Regions from separate parts of the Hydrogenophaga taeniospiralis genome, predicted to be linked through region 2. Evidence: predicted binding sites of a transcription regulator. Region 2 holds the regulator's gene; the other holds the start of a gene.
What was found. The regulator FNR, encoded in region 2, switches genes on or off when oxygen is low (the NO sensors DNR and NnrR bind a similar motif). The targets are predictions, from matches to a motif close to TTGATNNNNATCAA.

Region 1: the regulator FNR is predicted to act here: its motif matches at 7,555-7,568, upstream of KIH07_RS00315 (OmpW/AlkL family protein).

Annotation. Positions count from the first base shown of each region.
Region 1 covers NZ_JAHBAG010000001.1:68,194-79,349, forward strand. The annotation lists gene KIH07_RS00285 (O-acetylhomoserine aminocarboxypropyltransferase/cysteine synthase family protein) at 1-75, opposite strand, end outside; gene KIH07_RS00290 (septal ring lytic transglycosylase RlpA family protein) at 116-682, opposite strand; gene KIH07_RS00295 (hypothetical protein) at 767-2,329, opposite strand; gene KIH07_RS00300 (SPFH domain-containing protein) at 2,326-3,627, opposite strand; gene KIH07_RS00305 (response regulator transcription factor) at 3,812-4,558, shown strand; gene KIH07_RS00310 (sensor histidine kinase) at 4,555-6,726, shown strand; gene KIH07_RS00315 (OmpW/AlkL family protein) at 6,828-7,424, opposite strand; gene KIH07_RS00320 (Bug family tripartite tricarboxylate transporter substrate binding protein) at 7,666-8,646, opposite strand; gene KIH07_RS00325 (LysR family transcriptional regulator) at 8,774-10,039, opposite strand; gene KIH07_RS00330 (septal ring lytic transglycosylase RlpA family protein) at 10,094-10,513, opposite strand; gene metF (methylenetetrahydrofolate reductase [NAD(P)H]) at 10,510-11,156, opposite strand, start outside.
Region 2 covers NZ_JAHBAG010000001.1:3,931,348-3,942,503, reverse strand. The annotation lists gene ccoG (cytochrome c oxidase accessory protein CcoG) at 1-1,193, shown strand, start outside; gene KIH07_RS18935 (nitrogen fixation protein FixH) at 1,236-1,532, shown strand; gene KIH07_RS18930 (hypothetical protein) at 1,610-1,903, shown strand; gene fnr (fumarate/nitrate reduction transcriptional regulator Fnr) at 2,003-2,722, opposite strand; gene hemN (oxygen-independent coproporphyrinogen III oxidase) at 2,902-4,281, shown strand; gene KIH07_RS18915 (sulfite exporter TauE/SafE family protein) at 4,354-5,013, shown strand; partial or broken gene KIH07_RS18910 (IS3 family transposase) at 5,187-5,308, shown strand; gene aceA (isocitrate lyase) at 5,688-7,019, shown strand; gene thrS (threonine--tRNA ligase) at 7,255-9,162, shown strand; gene infC (translation initiation factor IF-3) at 9,272-9,883, shown strand; gene rpmI (50S ribosomal protein L35) at 10,068-10,271, shown strand; gene rplT (50S ribosomal protein L20) at 10,296-10,655, shown strand; gene pheS (phenylalanine--tRNA ligase subunit alpha) at 10,781-11,156, shown strand, end outside.

The DNA.
Region 1 (11,156 bases), 3.9 Mb from region 2:
GATCGGCACGGCCACGGCCTTGGTGGTGGGGTCGGGCGTGTAGCCGCCGTGCACGGCGATGGTTTCGATCCTCATGCTGTCGCTCTCCTGGGTGTGTTGTTGCGAATCCGCGCGCTCATTCTCTCAGCAGCTCCACCGCGGTCACCCCGCGCTGGCGCAGGCCCAGGGCGTTGATCGCCGCCTGGCTGAGATCGATGACGCGCCCGCGCCGGAAAGGCCCGCGGTCGTTGATGCGCACCACCACTTCCTGGCCGGTGCGCACGCTGCGCACCCGCACCCGGGTGCCGAAGGGCAGGGTCTTGTGGGCCGCCGTGAAGGCGTGCATGTCGTAGCGCTCACCACTGGCGGTGCGCCGGCCGTGGAAACGCTTTCCGTACCAGGACGCGAGCCCTTGGTCGATCAACTCGTCGGAGGCAGATGGCGTCGCTGGCGCAGCGTGCGCCGCGGGAGCCTCCACGTTGGCAGGCCCGGGGGCTTCGGACGCGGACGCGGGCGCAGGCGTCGGTGCGGCTGCCGGCTCGTCCGCCGGCGATGCGTGGGAACGGACCGCCGGGCCCGGCCGCGGCTCATCGGGTGCCTGCTCGGACACGGGCGACGGCCCGGCGCAGGCAGCGACCAGGGTGGCCAGCAGGGCGATCGCGAGGCGCGGGCGACCGGCGGTGGGGTTCGGTGCGGAGGGCATGGCATTTCCTGTCTGCTGATTGGAGCCAGCCCCGCGACCTTACCCGAGCAGCGGGCACATCACGCGCTCCCGAGCGCCCAGCCCTCAGCGCAGGCTCACGCTCTGCTGCTTCCACTGCGGCATCTGCCAGCGCTGGAAAGCGCCCAGCACGCTCGGGTCGCTGGCCTGGCGCTGGGGGGCGAGCGTGGCCAGATCGAGCACTTCGTAGCGGCGCTGGTACGCGCCCTCGCCCCGGGCTTCGCGCGCCACCAGCACCTGGCGCCCGCCCGGCACCCAGCCCGCGAGTTCGGCGTAGCCGATGCCCGGCAGGGTGGGCGCTGGCGGCAGCACGCTCAGCGTCCAGCCCCCGGCCTGCTTGCGCAGCAGCCAGAGTTCGCGCCAGCCCGCCATCGGCTGCACCGCCAGGGCCGCGGCGTTGCCTTCGCGGTTCACGCTGAACGAAGCCGTCCACACCACGCCGTGGCTGCACTGCGTCAACAGCGGCGCGCTGCCCGCCGCCCCGCCGTGCAGACTCACGCAAGTCTGCCCCGCCTGCGCGCCGGGGCTGGTGCGCAGCTGCAGGCCCTTGCCCGGGGCGCTGGCGGGAACCGCCGCCCAGCGCGAGGCGTTCACGTGCATCACCGCGTCGTTCATCAGGCCCGCATCGGTGTCGGGCAGGCCCTGGGGGTCCACCCGCGCCAGCGCCTCGAGCGCGCGCTCGGCGGCGGTGGCGGCGTCCGCACCGCCCGGCGCCCGGCGCGAGCGCTCGAAAGCCACCGCCGACCAGACGCTGGCGCGCCGCATCTGCAAGCGGTTTTTCAACACCGGCGGCAGGCCCGGCGCGTCGGCCTGGTCCAGCAGGCGGGCGCTGTCTTCCTGGCGCTGGATGCGCTGCAGCACACCGAGCGCGGGGTCTTCGCACGCCGGGTCGGTCAGGGCCAGCGCGGCACGGGCGCGTTGCTCGGCACTGGCCGCGGGCATGGCCAGCACGCGGGTGAACAGTTCGCCGTCGTAACAGATCTGCATGCGGTCCCCGATCTCGTGGCTGTTGAAGCGGATGCCGTAGCGCCCCGCCGCGTCCAGCTGGCCGAGCAGCGCTTCCTGGGCGCCGCGGGACAGGCCCGCGGCCGAGGCCCGTTGCGCCAGCCGCTGCGCCGCACCGGCCACGGCGTCGAGCACCTCGGCCCCCACCGGGCCCGACAGCTGCGCCGGGCTGGCCGCCCGCAGCCAGGCCGCACCGTAGCCAAACCCCAGGCCTTCGCTGCCCGCGCTGTCCTTGACGAAACGCAGCACCGCCAGCAGCTCGTCGGCGTGGGCCGCGTCCAGCGACAGGCGGCGCAACTGGCTGGCCCGCACGTAGCCACCGCGCTCGCGCTGGTGGTCCCAGACCTGCACGTACTCCAGGCGCTCGCCGCGGATCTCCACCAGCTCGCCCTGCCACAGCCGGGCCTGCTGGACCGCGGCGTCGCGTGGCGCGGCGCGCAGCGCCACGGCGTCCTGCACGATCAGCGCCTGCGGCGGCAGCGCCGGTGTTTGTGCCTCGGCGGCGTGGGCCTGGGGCGCCACGAACACCAGCAGCCAGGCCGCCGCCGCGGCCAGCGCGGCCGTGGCCACATAACGCAGACAGGTTTTCACGGCCGTCTCGGGTGGGTGTGCGAGGGCGTTCATTCTTCTTCCCCCTCATCGGCCGGCTCACCCCGGGCCAGCGCGACGGACTTGCCCGACTGGCCCAGCAGCCCCGAACCGATGAAGCCGCCGTCGGCCGGCGGCGCGGCGATGATGACCTGCACCTTGTCCGACAGCTTGTCGGCCATGACCTTCTGGATCAGCAGCGGATGGCGGCTCAGCAGGCTGCCTTCGCGCGCCATCTGTTCGGCGTTGGCCTTGCCCACGGCGTCCAGCCGGAACGCCTCGGCCTGTGCCAGGCGCTGGCGCGCCAGCGCCTCACCGTCGGCTTCGATGCGCCGCGCCTCGGCGTTGCCTTCGGCGGTGCGGATGCGCGACTGTTTGTCGGCCTCGGCTTCGAGCTTGCGCTGCTCCACCTGGCGCTGCTTGAAGGGCAGCACGTGTTTCATGGCCTCTTCCTGCGCCTTGGCGGCGATCACCTGCACCTTGCCGGCGGCCTCGGCCTGCAGCTCCTGCTGCACCATCTCGGCCCGGGCTTCGAGCTCGCTTTCCTTCACGCGTTTTTCTTTCAGCTCCAGCGTGTAGCGCATCTTTTCGCTGGCCATCTCTTCGGCCAGCAGGGTTTCCATGCGCTCGCTGTACTGCGGCGGCAGGTCGATCTTGCCCACCTGCACGTTGCGCAGGATCAGGCCCTCGGCGGCCAGCTTCGGTTTGAGTTCGGCTTCCATGGCCTGCTGGATCTCCGTGCGCCGGGTCGAGAAAATTTCACGCGCCGTGTAGCGCGCGAAGGTCTTGTAGACCACGCCCTGCAGGGCCGGGTCCACCAGCTCGGCGCCCGGGTCCACCTGCAGCCGGCTGGCCACCAGCGCGAGCTGGGCCGGGTTGACCGCGAAGCGCACCGTCACGTCCACCCCCAGCGACAGCCCTTCCACCGACTGCACCGGCGCCGGCCCGTCGTGGCGCGCCATCTCGGCCGACTTCCAGTTCTGGTCGCGCAGCGACAGCACCCGCAGGCGGTGCAGGCCGGGCAGCACCCAGACATTGCCCGCGCCCAGTTCCTGCTGGTGGCCGGTGAGCTGGTTGGTGCGCAGCGCCGCCTGGCCCGGGTTGATCGTGAGCGCGGGCGGGTGGCGCACCAGGGTGTAGCCGCCCGCCACCAGCAGCAGGGCCACCACCACCACCGGGGCGGTGTGCCGGGGCAGGCGCGGCAGTCGCAGCGGCGGGCGGGGCTGTGCCGGCGGCGCGCCGTCCTCGAACAGCGGCGCCGTGCTGGCGTCGGGCGCCGGCCGGGCGAAGGCCTGGCGCAGGCGGGCAGAGAGTTGCTTGAGCGAAAACGACATGGTGAAGACTCCTGGGGATCGGGGGGCAGACGCCGCTCAACCGATGAACCCGATTCTTCGCAAGGGCCCGGGAAGCTACAACGCGGGCGCCGGGCGAGAGGCTTCAGGCGGGCGGCGCATTTGCTTCGCCCACGGAAGATTCCTTCCGCGCCGCGCGCTGGGGGCCATTTCATAATGGCGCACCATGTCCAGCCCCACCCCGACCCTTTGCGTGGCCCTGATCGAGGACGATCAACCCACCAGCCGACAGCTGGCCACCTGGATCCGGTCGGCGCGGCCCGACATCCGGATCGACCAGTGGTTCAACCGCGACGACGCGGAAAACGCCATCAACCGCGTGCCCTACGACCTGGTGGTGCTTGACATCGAACTCGGCCACGAGCGCCACGCCGGCGTGGCCTTGATCAACGCGATCAACAAGAACCGCCAGGGCACGCCGGTGCTGGTGGTCTCGGCCATGCCCGCGGCCATCTACCGCAGCATCATGAAGGCGCTGGACGCCTGGGACTACCTGCAGAAGACCACCTTCGAAGAGCGCGATTTCATCGAGACCTTTCTGGACATCCTGCGCGTCTCACGCAAGCAGGCCGCGGTGGCCGCACCGGCGGCGCCCGCCGACGAACTGAGCCTGGACCCGCTGTGGCAGCGCACGCCGATCTGGCGCGGCCAGCGCATCAACCTGCCGCTGACCGCGCAGCGCATCCTGGCCACGCTGCACCAGCGCGCGGGCGAGGTGGTGTCGTACGAGGAGCTGTTCGACGTGGTCAAGAGCGGGCGCAACCGCGACAACGTGCGCAAGCACGTGAGCACCATCCGCGACGCGTTCCGCGAGGTGGACCCGCAGTTCGAGGGCATCGAGAACGTGCCGATGCGGGGCTTTCGCTGGGTCCGTGCGGCCTTGGTTTCCGCACCCGGCCGGAAGCCCGCATGAAGGTGCCGGGCCTCGACCTGCCCCGCTTTCGCATGGGCAAGCTCGGCGTGCCGCGCCTGGGGCTGGCCGGCTTTCGGCGGCGCATCTTCTTTCGCGCCGTCTTTGCGCTGCTGGTGCTGGCCACGCTGGGCCTGGCGCTGACCGTGCTGCGGCACGAAAAGGAGCGCAGCTACCTCAACTACCAGAACAGCTTTCGCAAGACCCAGTCGGAGATCCTCGCGCGCCTGCGCCACCCGGCCGGTCAGCTCGCCCTGCTCAATCCGCAGCACGAACCGGCCGCGCCCGGCCAGGGCGCCGAGCTCTCGCCGCTGCTGCTGCCCTTTGGCGCGCTCGACTTCGACGACCCGTTCAAGGCCCAGCAGGCGCTGGAGAGTTCGGGTTGCGCCGTGTTGTTCCAGGACGGCGCCAGCGCCTGCGCGGCCATCGGCAGCAACCCCTATGCGGGCGGCTTCGTCTACCTCGCGGGCAGCTTCGTCAGCCCGCCGCTGGTGGGCCGCCAGCGGGGCCAGCTTGAGCTGCAGGACGTGCACCGCGCCCGCGTGCACCTGACGCTGCGCGGCCAGACCACCCGCTGGATCGCGCCGCTGGAGCTGGTGGCCAGCGCCCCCGGCCAGCCGCAGGCGCCGCTGGTGGGGCGCTGGGCCGGTTTTCGGGCGCCCGCCGCCGGGGCGGAGCCGGACACGCTGCAACGCAAGACCCGCCCGGTGCGGGACTTCCGCGGCTGGGTCTGGCAAAGCCCGGACTGTGCCGACGAAGGCCAGGACCAGCCCGACTGCCCGCGCCGCGCCTTCTATTCCATCCGCCTGCCCTCGGACGCCCTGCGCGTGGCGAATCTGCCACCGGCCCGGGTGGTCTGGCCGCCCGCCGATCTCGCCGACATCCGCGTCGGGCTGCAGATCGTGGGGCCCGCGTCGGCGCAACTGCTCGACACCGCCGCGCCACGCCAGGCCGAACCGTCCGCGCTGGCCGAGCTGGCGCAGTCCCTGCTGCCGGGCGAGAGCCTTCAAATTCAGCGCGTGGCCAGCTCCCTCGCGCCCGGCCTCACGCGCGCCCCCGCCACGCAGACCCTGCACGGCAGCGCCGAGCCGGGCGAGCGCGAATCGCCCTGGGTGCGCCACATCGTGGGCCTGCTGCCGGTGGACACCCGGGTGCCCCCGCTCCAGGCGGTGGACACCGTGGCCACGCCGGTGGGCCGCTTCGAGATCACGCTCACGGGCGACGTGCGCACGGTGGAGCGCCGCATCAGCATCGTCGCCACGCGCCTGCTCTGGCTGGTCGGCGCCATGCTGGGCGCGATCGTGCTGGCCTGGCTGCTGATCGAGATCGGGCTCATCCGCCGCGTGACCCAGCTCACCCGGCGCGCGGCGGCGGTGTCGTACAACGTGCACGCGCCCTTGCCGGAAAACCGGCTCGCCGACCTGGACGTGAGCGATCTGCGTGGCAGCGACGAACTCGGCATCCTGGCCGGGGGCCTGTCCGACCTGCTGCAGCGGGTGAAGAACGACATCTCGCGCGAACACCAGCGCGCCCAGCAGGAACTGGACATGTGGCACGCCGTGGGTCACGAAATCATGTCGCCACTGCAGTCGCTGATGGTGCTGCACGGCCGGCCCGAGGACCCGAGCCACCGCTATGTGCAGCGCATGCAGCAGGCCGTCAAGGTGCTGTACGGCCACGCCTCCCCGAGCGAGGCGATCGTCGCTGCCGACATGGCCAGCGAGCGGTTGGACATCCACGCCTTCCTGCGGCAGATCGCCGACAACGCGCACTTCTCCGGCATCGACGGCGTGCGCTATCTGGACGCGGACAACACCGGGCTGGCGGGCCTGCAGGTGCGGGCCGATGGCTTCGCGCTGGAAGACGTGGTCACGCACCTCCTGAGCAACGCCCAGCGCTGCCGCACACCGGGCACGGCCATCACGCTGTCGCTGACGGCCGATCCGCAGCACGCCTGGATCGCGGTGCACAACCAGGGGCCGGCGATCGACGCGGCGCTGCTGCCGCGGATTTTTGACTACGGCGTGTCCGACCTGCCGCCCACCGACGGCCACCGCGGCCAGGGCCTGTTCGTGGTCAAGACCTACATGGGCAAGATGGGCGGTACGGTGCAGGCGCGCAACGTGGCCGATGGCGTGCTGTTCACGCTGGGATTGACCCGGATGGTCTGAGCGCACAACGGCGCCATCGGGCCGGGACGCGCGAAAAAAAGACCCGGAGCACCTTGGCGCCCCGGGCCACAACCCCTCACAAAACCCAAAAACGCTTTTTCTTAGAAGCGCCAGCCCAGGCCCATGCCGACCAGCAGCGGGTCCACCTTGAAGGTGCCGGCCTTGACGCCGCCCGCGAGCACATCGGTCTTGATGAAGACCTTCTTCACGTCAAAGTTCAGGTACATGTTGCCCGTCAGCGGCACGTCCACACCGACCTGCAGGGCCGGGCCGAAGCTGTTGCGTTTGACGTCGGCGGCGCCGCCCAGCAGATTCACCGAGCTGAAACGGGTGTAGTTCAGGCCGGCGCCCACATAGGGTTTCACCCCGCCCAGGTCAAAGTGGTACTGCACCGTCAGCGTGGGCGGCAGGTGGCGCAGCGAGCCGATGTTGGCCCCGCCGGCGGTCATGGTGTGTTTCTGGGGCACGGTCAGGATCAGCTCGGCCGCGAGGTTCGGGCTGAGGAAATAGGTGAAGTCCACCTCGGGCAGCCACTTGTTGTTGATTTCCAGGCCCAGACCGGTGGTGTCCTTGTTGGCGCTGTCCAGGTGCACGGCGCGGGCACGCACCAGCAGCGAGCCCTCTTTGAAGTTCTGCGCCATGGCGGCGCCCGATGCCAACAACGTTACAGCGGCAATCGCGATGATGTGTTTTTTCATGCTCATCTCTCAGTCCTCGACACGGGAACATTCCCGGTTGGGATTACAGAAGAGCGGGGCATGCGGGCGTTTGAGGATCGTCAAACCACGCCCCTGCACCCCCCTTGTGCGGCGTTGAATTGCCCGTAGATTGATCTGGATCAAACCGGGACATGCCCGGCTTCAAGGCCTGAGCAACACCGTCGAGACGGCGCCTTCAGCGGCTCAAAGGGCGTGCGAAGCGCTATGGGGGTGTCGCACCCTAGGGCGCTTTCATGTTGCTGATCCTGACCACTTCGGCCCAGCGCGGTATTTCCCGCACGATCAGTTCTCCAAACGCTTTCGGGGTGGTGGGCGTGGGCGTGGCGCCTTCGGTGGCGAGTTGTTGCGCCACATCGGGCAGCGCCAACGCCTTGTTGATCTCGGTATTGAGCAGGGAGACCAATGCCGGTGACATGCCCGCAGGCGCCACGATGCCGTACCACTGGTCGGCCTCAAATCCGGTATATCCGCTCTCGGCAACGGTGGGAACGTCGGGCAGAGAGGGCAGACGCTGCGGACTGGACACGGCCAGCGCGCGCAGCCTCCCGTCCTTGATGTGCGGGATGACGGCGGGCGAGCCGGTGAAGGTGGCATCCACCCGCCCTCCGATCACGTCCACCACCGACGGCCCGGTCCCCCGGTAGGGAATGTGCAACATGAAGGTTTTCGTCTTTTGCTTGAGGTATTCGAACGTGATGTGCGCAGCACTTCCGTTCCCGCCGGACGAGTGCGTCAGTCCACCCGGTCGTGCCCGTGCGGCATCGATCAACTGCTTGAAGTTCTGGATCGGGGAGTCGGCACCCACCACCAATACGTTGGGCACACGGGCTACCCAGGCCACGGGCGTGAAGCTCTTGACGGGGTCATAGCTCAACCGGGGATAAATGGACGGGTTGACCGCCAAGGTGCCGATGTGCCCCATGAGAAGCACGCTGCCATCGGGTGCAGCTTTGGCCGCCTCGCCCGCTCCGATGGATCCCCCGGCACCGCCCCGGTTGTCGACCACCACGGTGGCACCCAGTGCGAGAGCGAGCTTGGGAGCGATGGCACGGGCCAGGATGTCGGTGGAGCCCCCCGGAGGGAAGGGAACGATCAGCCGGATGGTCTTGGGCATCTGCGCCTGGGCCCAGGGCCACGCGGCTGAAGCCAGGGCAACGGTGATGAACGTGCGGCGGTGCGTGCCGAAAACCGGGTCTGACATGAAAACTCCGTTGGCGAGAATGGGATGCGGATGAGGTTGCCAGAAGTGTCTCCACCACGGCCCCTCCGGACCAACGCTCAATGGGCTCGAACCTTCGCGTTTGACTTATACGGCCATGGGACAAACCCTAGCGATCCGGCACACCCGTGGTTTCAATACCCGTCCAGGAGCGACCCACCGCCTGCAACGCCGCCTGCAGCCCCTGGCATGCGAGGGACGGCAGGCCGTCGCGGCGCAGCGTGATGCCGATCCGGCGTTCGGTGCCCCTCAACACCAGGGGGAGCACTTCGAGCAAACCGGAGTCCACGTCCGTCTTGATCTGCTGGGGAGACAACAGGGCCACGACGTCCCCCATCAGCAGCATCGCCCGCACGACCGAAGGGCTGTTGGCCTGCAGGCAGACACGGGGCAACCAGCCCACCGCTGCGAACACGCCATCGAAGGCCCGTCGCGCCGGCGTCCCAGGCAGGGGAGCCACCCAGGTCGCCGTCCGCAGGGCCCCCAGCTGCAAGCGCCGATCCGCGAGCGCACAGGGATGACCCCGCCGGACCACCGCGACCAGAGAGTCCACGAAAAGCTCGTGCTCGACCATGTCGCCGGGCGACTGCTCACCGCGCAGCGGGCCGACCATCAGATCCACATCGCCTTGTCGCAACAGCCGCAACAGCGTCTCGTAGGTGCCATCCACCACGGTGGCCAGCACCCCCGGCTGGGTCCGCAGCAGACGGGACAAGGCCTGCGGAACCAAGGCCGTGCTGGCCATGGGCAAGGCCCCCACGACCAGTTCACCCCGCGGCTGACCAAGGAAGGTGGCCACCTCCTCGTGGGCGATGCGCAGCTCGCCCAGTGCGAGCTTCACGTGGCGCACCAGGCAGTCGCCGGCCTCCGTCAGTCGCGTGCCCTGTGCCGATCGCCTGAACAACGGCGTCGCGACCATGCGCTGCAACGCCTGGAGGTTTTGGTGTATGGCCGACTGCGAAAGACCCAGCTGCGCCGCCGCCGCAGACTCACCCGAAGCGCCCGACACCGCCACCAGCGACAGCATCATGGCGTCGGTCACCGTCCGCTCGAGAGCGGATGGCCGCGACCCGGAGCCAGCGGCACCCCAGCGCTTCTCGATCTCGGCATGTGCCGCGATCAGGTGGGCCAGGGCACGGTGGGTCCTGAGGGCAAGCACCCGACCGGCCGGCGTGCAGGCCATGCCCCTTGCCCCACGCTCGAACAACGGCAAGCCCAGACGCTGTTCGGCCTGTCGCAGCGAACGGGATACCGCCGAAACCGACCGGAAAAGCGGCTCAGCCGCGCGGGTGGCACTGCCGGTCTGGGCCACGGCAGACACGGCCCGCAGCCAGCGCAAGGGCAATCGTTCCGTGAGATGGGCAGCCCGATTCATGACAAGGGATTCGTCAGAGCGCCGTCGGGTGGACTCGTACCGGCAGGTTCGTCTTCAAGGCCTGAGCAACACCACCTGGGCCGTGCCGGACTGGACCAGCCCGATGGCCGCTGCGGCGGCGCGGCTGAGGTCGATGACACGGCCCTTGGCGAAGGGACCGCGGTCGTTGATGCGCACCACCACCTCCTGGCCGCTGCCCAGGTGGCGCACCCGCACCCGTGTGCCGAACGGCAGGGTCTTGTGGGCGGCCGTCAGCGCATGCATGTCGAACGGCTCGCCGCTGGCGGTGCGCCGGCCCTGGAACTGCTGGCCATACCAGGAGGCCATGCCGCGCTCGATCTCACCGCCGCCCGGCCCGTCCCATGGCCCACCGGGCAACCCCAGGTCGGGCAGCGACGGCTCGCGCGTGGTGGAGCAACCACCCAGCCACAGCGCCGTGGCCAGGGTCAGCAGCAGCGCGGCCCGCGAGTTCATGACAACCGCAGGCGCTGCACGATCTCCACCGTCGCGGCGCTCTGGTTCATGGTGTAGAAGTGCAGCCCGGGCACGCCGGCGCGGTGCAGGCGATCGCACAGGTCGCTCACCACGTCCAGCCCGAAGGCCTTGATGGACGCGGTGTCGTCGCCATAGGCCTGCAGGCGCATGCGGATCCAGCGCGGAATCTCGGCGCCGCAGGCGTCGGAGAAGCGCATCAGCTGGGTGGAGCTGGTGATGGGCATGATGCCCGGCACCACCGGCACGTCCACGCCCTGCTGGCGCAGGTCGTCCATGTAGCGGAAGTAGGCGTCGCTGTTGAAGAAGTACTGGGTGATGCCCGAGTTCGCGCCGGCCCGGACCTTGGCCACGAACGCGTCCAGGTCGGCCTGCGGCGACTTGGCCTGCGGGTGGGTTTCCGGGTAGGCCGCCACCTCGATGTGGAACTGGTCGCCGGTTTCGGCGCGCACGAAGGCCACCAGATCGCTGGCGTAGCGGAACTCGCCGCCCAGGCCGTAGCCGCTGGGCAGATCGCCGCGCAGGGCCACCAGGCGGTGAATGCCGGCACCCGCATAGGCCGCGAGCCGCTCGCGGATGGACTCGCGCGACTGGCCGATGCAGCTCAGGTGCGGCGCCGCCGAGC
Region 2 (11,156 bases):
TCGGCCTGGTGCTCTACCCGCAGGACTTCATCTACCTCACGGGGCTGTTGGTCATTTCGGCGCTGGCACTGTTCCTGTTCACGGCCGTGGCAGGGCGCCTGTGGTGCGGCTACGCCTGTCCACAGACGGTCTACACAGAGATATTCCTGTGGATCGAGAAAAAGGTCGAAGGTGACCGGTCCGCGCGCATGCGGCTCGACCAGTCGCCCCTGTCGGCCGCCAAGTTCAGCAAGAAGTGGATCAAGCATGCGCTCTGGATCTTGTTTGCCCTTTGGACCGGCTTCACGTTCGTGGGCTACTTCACGCCGATTCGTGAGCTGACCTCGCTGTCCCTGGCGGCGTCCCTCGGCCCTTGGCAAACCTTCTGGATCTTCTTCTACGGGTTTGCCACCTATGGCAATGCCGGCTTCATGCGCGAACAGGTCTGCAAGTACATGTGCCCCTATGCGCGCTTCCAGAGCGCGATGTTCGACAAGGACACGATGATCGTCACTTACGACGAGAAACGTGGTGAGCCGCGTGGACCGCGTTCCAAGAAGGCGGACCCGAAAGCCCTGGGCCTGGGTGCGTGTGTGGATTGCACCTTGTGTGTGCAGGTCTGTCCCACCGGGATCGACATTCGAAAAGGTCTGCAATACGAGTGCATCGGTTGCGGGGCTTGCATCGATGTCTGCGATGAGGTGATGGACAAGGTGGGCTATCCACGTGGCCTTATCAAATACTCCACGCAAAATGGCATGGCGCAAGGGTGGAGCACCCAGCAGATGATCCGCCGCGCGATGCGCCCAAGGGTCTTGGTGTATTCCGGCATTCTGCTGACCATCACCCTCGCCGTGATGATCAGCCTCTTCTTGCGCACCCCCCTCAAGGTCGACGTCATTCGTGATCGCGGCGTGCTGGCTCGCATGGTGGAGCAGGGGCGCATCGAAAACGTGTTCAGGCTGCAGGTCATGAATGCGACCGAAAGCACGCAGCGCTACGTGATCAGCGTGTCGGGGTTGCAGGGCATCACCATCGCGTCGGAAGCCGAGATTGAAGTGTTGCCCACGGAAGTCCGGTCTGCGGTGCTGCGGGTGCAGGTGCCACCCGATACGGCACCCAGCGGGTCCCACCCGATCCACTTCGAGATCCGGTCCACAGGGGATGAGGCATCCCAGGTAACCGAAAAAGCAGCCTTTCTTATCCCGCGCTGAAATGCGGACGTCGCCCATCCACCGACCACTCTGGAGTCTTCAATGAATACCGCAACCCTCAAAAATCCGGACCCTAAGCCTTCTGTCTCCTGGTGGCGCGTTCCACACATGTGGCTGGTGGTGGGGGGACCATTGCTGGTGGTGGTCGCGAGCATCATCACCGCAGTCATTGCGGTGAAGGGCGCCGATCCTGTGCTCGACAAGGAAGACTACGAGCGCAATCTCCAGGCCGCGCGGTCGCTGCAAGGGCAGGCCCGCATTGACGCGCTGATCCAGCTGCAGCCCGCCCACCAGGCGCGCAATCATGCGGCCTCGCCGGTGGTTCCAACCGACGAATAGGTGTGTGATGATTAGATCTTCGTGAGGCGCATCACGACAACTCCCGAGTCAGCGACGGAACCCAAGGAGACAAAACAATGTGGGCTCAGCGATGGATGTGGATTGCATGGCCGGCTTTTCTGGTGGCCGCCGTACTGGAGATGATCGTGTTTGCCATGGTCGATCCCAGTGATCTGCACTGGTTCGGGCAACCACTCGAGATGTCCAGACAGGCTGTCTACACAATGGCCTTCTTTGTTTTCTGGGTGGTGACCATGGTGTCGAGCTCACTCACGGCGCTTTTGTCCATGTCCCCGTTCGAGGTCAACCGTTGCCCCGTTCCGCTGGAGGAGCGACCTCGCGACTGCGCCAAGAACGGTTCGTGTTCCTGAAGCAGTTTGTTGCTCAAAAATCAAGCCCCGCCCGAGCAGTCTCGGCGGGGCTTGATTTTTGGGGTGTGTCGGATGCGGGCCAGAAGCCGCTGCCTGAGTTCAGCGACAGGACTGTGGGTTGACGATCTGTTTGAGCGCGTCGGTGTTCTTGATGTGAACGTAGCGTTGCTTGACCTCGATCGTGCCTTCCTCGACGAACTTCGAGAACGTGCGGCTCACCGTCTCAAGCTTCATGCCGAGGTAGCTCCCGATTTCTTCCCGGGTCATGCGAAGAATCAGCTCCGACTGCGAGAAGCCTCGGGCATGCAGGCGCTGTACCAGATTGAGCAGGAAGGCGGCCAGCCGCTCTTCCGCCCTCATGCTGCCCAACAACAACATGACGCTGTGATCGCGCACGATCTCACGGCTCATGATCTTGTGCACATGGTGCTGCAGGGTTGTGAACTCTCTCGACAGCTGCTCGACATCGTCAAACGGCATGACGCAGACCTCGGCGTCCTCCAGCGCAATCGCATCGCAGGAATGGTGGTCACTGACGATGCCGTCCAGACCAATGATTTCGCCTGTCATCTGGAAGCCCGTGACCTGGTCCCGGCCGTCAGCCGTGGTCACACAGGTCTTGAAGAAACCTGAACGAACCGCATACAACGAGGTGAATTTGTCACCGGTGTTGAACAGCGCCGCTCCGCGCTTGATCCTGCGTCGCGAAGAAATCACGCTGTCGAGCTTGTCCATCTCTTCGGAATTCAATCCCATGGGTAAGCACAACTCGCGCAGGTTGCAGCTTGAACAGGCGACTTTGATGCTATGAACGTCCATATTTTTCCCGGAATTGCAGCCCGAGCTTACCCCATGGTTCCGCAGCCTGTCGAGCGAGCATCGGTTTCCAGAGACGGGAACTCAGGGTCAACCCGAGTATGACGGGTGGGCTTGATCAAGATCAAGGGGCTAGCCCTGTGCATGATGCACAGTAAAGCTGAAGAACTGGAGAATTGTTTGTGAGTCATGCCATTTCCAACGAATTGCTCAAGCGATTCGACGTCCCCGGACCGCGTTACACCTCTTATCCGACCGCTGATCGTTTCGTTGAGGCCTTCACCGAGCAGGACTATGTCCAGGCGCTGGAGCAACGCCGGGCCGGGTCGATGGCGTTGCCCCTGTCTCTCTACGTGCACATCCCGTTCTGCGAGTCGGTTTGTTATTACTGCGCCTGCAACAAGGTCATCACCAAGCACCATGAGCGCGCCGCCGAGTATCTGCGCTACCTGTCGCGTGAAGTCGATCTTCAGGTCCAGCATTTCGGTCAGGGGCACAGTGTTTCGCAGTTGCACCTGGGGGGCGGCACACCCACTTTCCTCTCGGACGCCGAACTCGAAGACCTCATGGCCATGATCCGGCGAAACTTCACACTGGTGCCAGGCGGCGAATACTCGATCGAGGTCGATCCCCGAACCGTCACCGACCAGCGCCTGCAGACCCTGGCCAGACTGGGTTTCAACCGCCTGAGCTTTGGCGTGCAGGACTTTGACCCCGCTGTGCAAAAGGCGGTCCACCGCGTACAGCCGGCCGAGCAGGTGTTCGCGCTGGTGGACACGGCGCGCAAGATCGGGTTTGAGTCGGTCAATGTCGATCTGATTTACGGCCTGCCTCTGCAGACGCCCGAGTCGTTCTCCCGCACGCTGGCGCAAGTCAATGCCCTGCGCCCGGATCGCATTGCGCTCTACGCCTATGCGCATCTGCCCTCGCGTTTCAAGCCTCAGCGACGCATCATCTCTGCGGAGCTTCCCAGCGGCGGTGACAAGCTGTCCATGCTGTCGGCCTCGCTCGATGCGCTGATGGGCGCTGGATACGTTTATGTTGGCATGGATCACTTTGCCTTGCCGACCGATGCGCTGGCCGTGGCCAAGCGGCAGGGGCGCTTGCACCGAAACTTCCAGGGTTACAGCACCCAGCCAGACTGTGACCTGATCGCGCTGGGTGTTTCGGCCATCGGTCGCATTGGTGCCACCTACAGCCAAAACGCCAAGACGCTGGAGGAGTATTACGACGCGCTCGATCAGGGGCGACTGCCGATCGTGCGTGGGTTGGCCTTGACCCGCGATGATCTGCTGCGCCGGTCGGTGATCATGTCCATCATGTGCCAGGGACAGCTCCAATACGAATCGATCGAACTTGGACACCTGATCGATTTCAAGACCTATTTCGCACGCGAACTGGAGGCGCTGGCCGGGTTGGCCGAACATGGGCTGGTCACCATCGACGACAGTGGTGTGCAGGTGACGGCCACGGGCTGGTTCTTGGTGCGGGCCATTGCCATGGTGTTCGACAAGAACCTGCAGGTGGACCAGGACCGGGCACGTTTCTCCAAGATCATCTGATCGCTTGTTTGACTCGAAGCCCGAAGCACCCTGGGCTGCCGACTGCGCTACAGTGCCCTCATGCAGACTTCAATGGCGATCACGGCCCTTTTCATGGGCCTGGCCGGCGGGCCCCACTGCGTCGCCATGTGTGGCGCGGCCTGCGCAGGCATCGGTCGTGCCGCTGGTGAGCGGAGCACGCGCGCCTTGTGGACGTTCCAGCTCAGTCGCATGGTCGGCTATGCCTTGTTCGGTGCCTTTGCCGCCGGCTCGGTGCAAGGGCTGGCATGGTTGGGCACGAATACCACCGCCATACGTCCGGTCTGGACCATGTTTCATGTCGGGGCGTTGGTGCTGGGGGCCGTGCTGATCTGGCAGGCGCGCCAGCCGGCATGGATCGAAAATCTGGGGCAAACCGTCTGGCGCAAAGCCAGGCCCGTACTGACCACATTGGGGCAGCGTGCTCCGGTGGTGCTGGGCGTTGCCTGGGCACTCATGCCTTGTGGCCTGTTGTATTCGGCGCTGTTGGTGGCGTCGCTCTCGGCCAATGCGCTGGAGGGCGCGGCCATCATGGCGCTGTTCTCCCTTGGAACCTCTGTCTCGCTGACCGCTGCACCGTGGTTGCTGCTGCGTCTGCGTGGTGGCCGCTCGGGCGCATGGGGAATCCGTTTGGCTGGATTGGCGCTGGCGGCCACGTCTGGCTGGGCGCTGTGGATGGGCATCACGCATCCGACAGGGCTGTGGTGCGCTTGACTTTGTTTCAGGTCGCTTAAGTTCATCGTTCTGGAAGCGTTGCCAACACCGGGCCGAGTCGGGCGCGATGGCAAACGCAATTTTCTGTGATGTAGTCAGTGGTTCCCCCGTGAACGGCACGGCAATGGCCATCATTGCTGATGGGGCATGACGTAAATACACCCGCCCGCGAGGCCGTCGAATCGATGGCCGCCCATATTGGCTGCGTGTCGCGGACTTGCTCGAATGGGGCAAGCGCGGAGAGATCGATGCCGGCCTGCGCGATGGCTTGACCGGCGGCGAGCGCGAGCGTCTCACGTCATGCTTGGAACACGCCGATGCTTGTTGCGTGCGGAAGAGGTCGCGCAGGGGGCAGAGGGATCCGATGTCCTGTCAAGAGCAGAACCCTGAAAGAAAGAAGAAGGGACTCTGACCATCTCAGGATGAGAGAATCAATTTTCTCTATATGAAATCATGAAATGGTGCGCCGCAAGAAATTTTCTCAATACGAGAGAAATGTTTTCGCATTGAGAAATTATGATAGAAAGTTGTTGAATTTAAAAAGAAAAATATTTGTCTTATATAAGACATAAGAGCTTTTCAAAGTCTTCTATAAGACTTAAAGTCTCTTCACCGGCATCGCGTTCTCGAACGCACCCGCCGACCCCTTTCAATCAACCTCATGGAGTGAACACATGCCCCAATCCCTCAACGAGCAACTGAGCCGTCAGCAGCAGATCGACGCCCTGGAAAAGGACTGGGCAACCAACCCCCGCTGGAAGGGCGTGAAGCGTGGCTATTCCGCAGCGGACGTCGTGCGTCTGCGCGGCAGCATGCAGGTAGAGCACACGCTGGCCAAGCGTGGCGCCGAGAAGCTGTGGGACAAGGTCAACGGCGGCGCCAAGAAGGGCTACGTCAACGCCTTTGGCGCCATCTCCGCCGGTCAGGCCATGCAGCAGGCCAAGGCGGGTCTGGAGGCCGTGTACCTGTCGGGCTGGCAAGTCGCCGCCGATGGCAATACCAGCGAAACCATGTACCCCGACCAGTCGCTCTACGCCTACGACTCGGTGCCCACCATGGTCCGCCGCATCAACAACACCTTCAAGCGCGCCGACGAGATCCAGTGGGGCCGTGGCATTGAGCCGGGCAGCCCTGAGTTCATCGACTACTTCTTGCCCATCGTGGCGGATGCCGAGGCTGGTTTTGGTGGTGTGCTCAACGCCTTCGAACTGATGAAGAACATGATCGCCGCCGGTGCCGCCGGCGTGCACTTTGAGGACCAGCTGGCCGCTGTGAAGAAGTGCGGCCACATGGGTGGCAAGGTGCTCGTGCCCACGCAGGAAGCCTGCGAAAAGCTGATCGCCGCGCGCTTCGCCGCCGACGTGATGGGGGTGTCCACCATTGTGCTGGCCCGTACCGATGCCGAAGCCGCCAACCTGATCACCAGCGACCACGATGCCAACGACAAGCCCTTCCTGACCGGCGAGCGCACGCAAGAAGGCTTCTACCGCGTCAAGAACGGCCTGGAGCAGGCCATCAGCCGCGGCATTGCCTACGCTCCCTACGCCGATCTGGTGTGGTGCGAAACCGGCGTGCCCGACATCGGCTTTGCCCGCGAGTTCGCCCAGGCCGTGCAAGGCGCCTGCCCTGGCAAGCTGTTGTCCTACAACTGCTCGCCGTCCTTCAACTGGAAGAAGAACCTGGACGACAAGCAGATTGCCTCCTTCCAGGAGGATCTGGCTGCGCTGGGCTACAAGTACCAGTTCATCACGCTGGCCGGTATCCACATCAACTGGTTCAACACCTTCCAATTCGCCCATGCCTATGCCCGTGGCGAAGGCATGAAGCACTACACGGAGATGGTGCAGGAGCCTGAGTTCGCCGCGCGCGAGAAGGGCTACACCTTCGTGTCGCACCAGCAGGAAGTCGGCGCGGGCTACTTTGACGACGTCACCACGGTGATCCAAGGCGGTTCGTCTTCCGTGAAAGCCTTGACCGGCTCGACCGAAGAAGAGCAGTTCCACTAAAAGCGCCCCCGAGCGGTGAGGAGACGAAGCCCGGGCCTGTCCCGGGCTTTTTTGTGGGAAAATTCAAGCTCTTCGAATCAGCAAGAGCGAGAAAGGCAATCTGGTTATGACACCGCGAACTCAGGAGAAGCTTCTCCAGGCCCTTTAAGGCCAGCAGTTCGCGCCTGCCCGATTCTCTTTTCTTTCTCTCCACTCCAGCGCGGCCCTTGCCGCGCTTTTTTGTTTCTGGACACCCATGTTGCACATCACGCTCCCTGACGGCTCACAACGCGAGTTTTCTGGCCCGGTCACCGTGGCCGAGGTTGCCGCCTCGATCGGTGCCGGTTTGGCCAAGGCCGCTCTGGCGGGAAAGATCGATGGCAAGGTGGTCGATACCAGTTTTCAGATCACGCAGGACAGCTCGCTGTCCATCGTGACGGCCAAAGACGCAGACGGTCTGGAGGTGATTCGCCACTCCACCGCCCACTTGCTGGCCTATGCCGTCAAGGAGCTGTTTCCGGATGCCCAGGTCACCATTGGCCCGGTGATCGAACACGGGTTCTTCTACGATTTCTCCTATAAGCGGCCTTTCACGCCCGACGACTTGGTGGCGATCGAGAAGCGCATGGCCGAGCTGGCCGCCAAGGACGAACCGGTGGTGCGTCGAGTGCTGCCGCGCGACGAGGCGGTGGCGTACTTCAAAGGCTTGGGTGAGCACTACAAGGCCGAGATCATTGCCAGCATTCCCAGCAACGAGGATGTGTCGCTCTACCGCGAAGGTGCGTTCGAAGACCTGTGCCGCGGCCCGCACGTGCCCAGTACCGGCAAGCTCAAACATTTCAAACTCATGAAGGTGGCGGGCGCCTACTGGCGTGGTGATCACCGCAACGAAATGCTGCAGCGCATCTACGGCACGGCCTGGGCGACCAAGGATGAACTGCAGCAGCACCTGACCATGCTCGAAGAGGCGGAGAAGCGCGACCACCGCAAGCTCGGGCGTGAGCTCGATCTGTTTCACATTGACGAACACGCGCCCGGGTTGGTGTTCTGGCACCCCAAGGGGTGGACGCTGTGGCAGGAGGTGGAGCAGTACATGCGCCGCGTCTACCGCAACAACGGATACCAGGAGGTCAAGGGTCCGCAAATTCTGGACAAAGGTCTCTGGGAGAAGACCGGTCATTGGGACAAGTATCGCGACAACATGTTCACCACGGAGAGTGAAAAGCGCGACTATGCCCTCAAGCCCATGAACTGCCCGGGCCACATTCTGATCTACAAGCAGGGCATCAAGAGCTATCGGGATCTGCCTTTGCGGTACGGAGAATTTGGTCAGTGTCACCGCAATGAGCCCAGTGGCGGTCTGCACGGCATCATGCGCGTGCGTGGCTTTACGCAGGACGATGGCCATATCTTCTGTACCGAGGACCAGATTCTGGGCGAATGCGTTGCATACACCGCGCTGCTGCAGAAGGTGTATGCCGACTTTGGCTTCAAGAACATCATCTACAAGGTTGCCACGCGGCCCGATGCGCGCATTGGCAGCGACGAGATATGGGACAAGGCCGAACATGCGCTCGTCGAGAGTCTGCGTGCTTCGGGTTGTGAGTTCGAGTTGTCCCCGGGCGAAGGTGCGTTCTATGGTCCGAAGATCGAGTACACGCTCAAGGATGCGATCGGGCGTCAATGGCAGTGTGGCACGATGCAGGTGGATTTCTCCATGCCGGAGCGGCTGGACGCCGAGTACGTGGCGGAGGATGGCAGCCGTCAACGACCGGTGATGTTGCACCGCGCCATCGTCGGCAGCCTGGAGCGTTTCATCGGGATATTGATCGAGGAGCACGCGGGTGCGCTGCCGACATGGCTGGCGCCGGTGCAGGTGGCCGTGCTCAATATCACCGATGCGCAGGCCGAATACTGTCGCGAAATCGCGGAATCACTGCAGAATCAAGGGCTTAGGGTCACGATCGACCTCCGCAACGAGAAAATAACGTATAAAATACGGGAGCACGCGTTGCAAAAGCTCCCTTACATCCTTGTCGTGGGCGACAAAGAGAAGGCGGCTGGTGCCGTGGCTGTGCGGGCGCGAGGTAACAAAGACCTCGGGGTCATGCCGCTGGAAGACTTTTCCAGACTTATCACGGCAGACATTTCATCCAAGGTTTGAATTCAAACACCCGGTTGATGCCCCTGCGGCTGCAGCACACAATGCGGACGCACTGGGGCTGCCAATAGGTTGCCCATCTGTTTGATCTGCCCACGCAAAGGAACCTACCATAGCTACCAATTTTCGTGACCGCCGCCAGCGCGAGGAGCGCGCGCACCGACTGAATCGTGAAATCATGGCCCCCGAGGTTCGCCTCAACGGGCCGGAGAACGAGCCGCTGGGCATTGTCAGTCTGCAGGAAGCGCTGCGCATGGCTGGTGAGCTGGATGTGGATCTGGTCGAAATTGCGGCCACGGCCAATCCTCCGGTGTGTCGCCTGATGGACTACGGCAAGTTCAAGTACCAGGAGCAGAAGAAGGCGGCTGAGGCGAAGGCCAAGCAGACGGTTATCGAGATCAAGGAGATTAAGTTCCGTCCTGGGACCGATGATGGCGACTACAACATCAAGATGCGCAATATCCGGCGTTTTCTCGATGAAGGTGACAAGTGCAAGATCACGTTGCGCTTCCGTGGTCGTGAAATCACGCACCAGGATCTGGGGCTGGCGTTGCTCAATCGCATACGCGATGAGTTGGCCGATTCGATCGTGGTGGAACAGTTTCCCAAGCTCGAAGGTCGTCAGATGATCATGATGATCGCGCCAGGTCGCAAGAAGGCCGGCGGTGCTGCCAAGGCGACTGAGGCGACGGCGGCGCAAAGCGCTGAGCAGCCGACAGCCTGAGGTAGTGCGGCTGTTGTGACAAGGATTGGACGGGCAGGGTAGTCTCCTGCCGGTTCGAGGCACTGGTTGAAAAACCGGTTGCCGAACGAGAAGCCGCAAGGCTTTTCATAAAAGTGGCTCGGGGCCAACAAGTCTGCGGAAGGTTCGCGGCGCCTCACGAGCACAAATGAAAAGGAGCATGAATATGCCCAAAATGAAGACCAAGAGCAGCGCGAAGAAGCGATTCCGCGTTCGTCCCGGTGGCACCGTCAAGCGCGGTCAAGCCTTCAAACGTCACATCCTGACCAAGAAGACCACCAAGAACAAGCGCCATCTGCGTGGTGCGGTGACTGTTCATGAGACCAATATGGGTCACATGGCACAGATGCTGCCCGGCATGGGTATTTGATCAACGACGAACAAGGAGTCACTCATGCCTCGCGTCAAACGTGGTGTAACGGCACGCGCCCGCCACAAAAAAGTTCTCGCCCTTGCCAAGGGTTTTCGCGGTCGCCGCGGTAACGTCTTTCGCATCGCCAAACAGGCGGTGATGAAGGCTGGGCAGTACGCCTACCGTGATCGCCGCAACAAGAAGCGCGTCTTCCGTCAGCTCTGGATCGCGCGTATCAACGCCGGTGCCCGTGCTTGCGGCCTGACGTACAGCCAGTTCGCCAATGGCCTGAAAAAGGCTTCCATCGAAATCGACCGCAAGGTCCTGGCCGATCTGGCCGTGAACGACCCGGCTGCCTTTGGCAGCATCGTGGAGCAAGTCAAAGCCAAGCTGGCCGCTTGATTCACGATGGGATGACCGTCGCCTTTCCGGCGGCGGTTTCCCCTGTCGCTCAAAGGGGTTGAGGCTTGAGGGATTTCCCTCGCAGCGCTCAACCCCTTTTTTGTTTTGCAAACCTGTAAACACACATGAACGAGTTGGACGCACTGGTCGATAGCGCACGTGTTGGCTTTGCGCAGGCCGTCACCCCTGCCGACCTGGAAAATGCCAAGGCCCAGTTCCTGGGCAAGTCGGGTCGCATCACCGAGCTGATGAAGGGCATGGCCGCTTTGTCGGTGGACGAAAAAAAGACCCGCGGAGCTGCCATCAACCAGGCCAAGCAGGCGATCGAAGCCGCGCTCACCGCGCGTCGCCAAGCGCTCGCTGACGCGGAACTCCAGGCCCAGCTCAAGGCCGAGGCGTTGGACGTGACGTTGCCCGGCCGTCAGCGTGGACAGGGTGGCCTGCACCCGGTCAGCCTGACGCTGGAGCGGATCGAGGCGATTTTCTCATCGATGGGGTTCG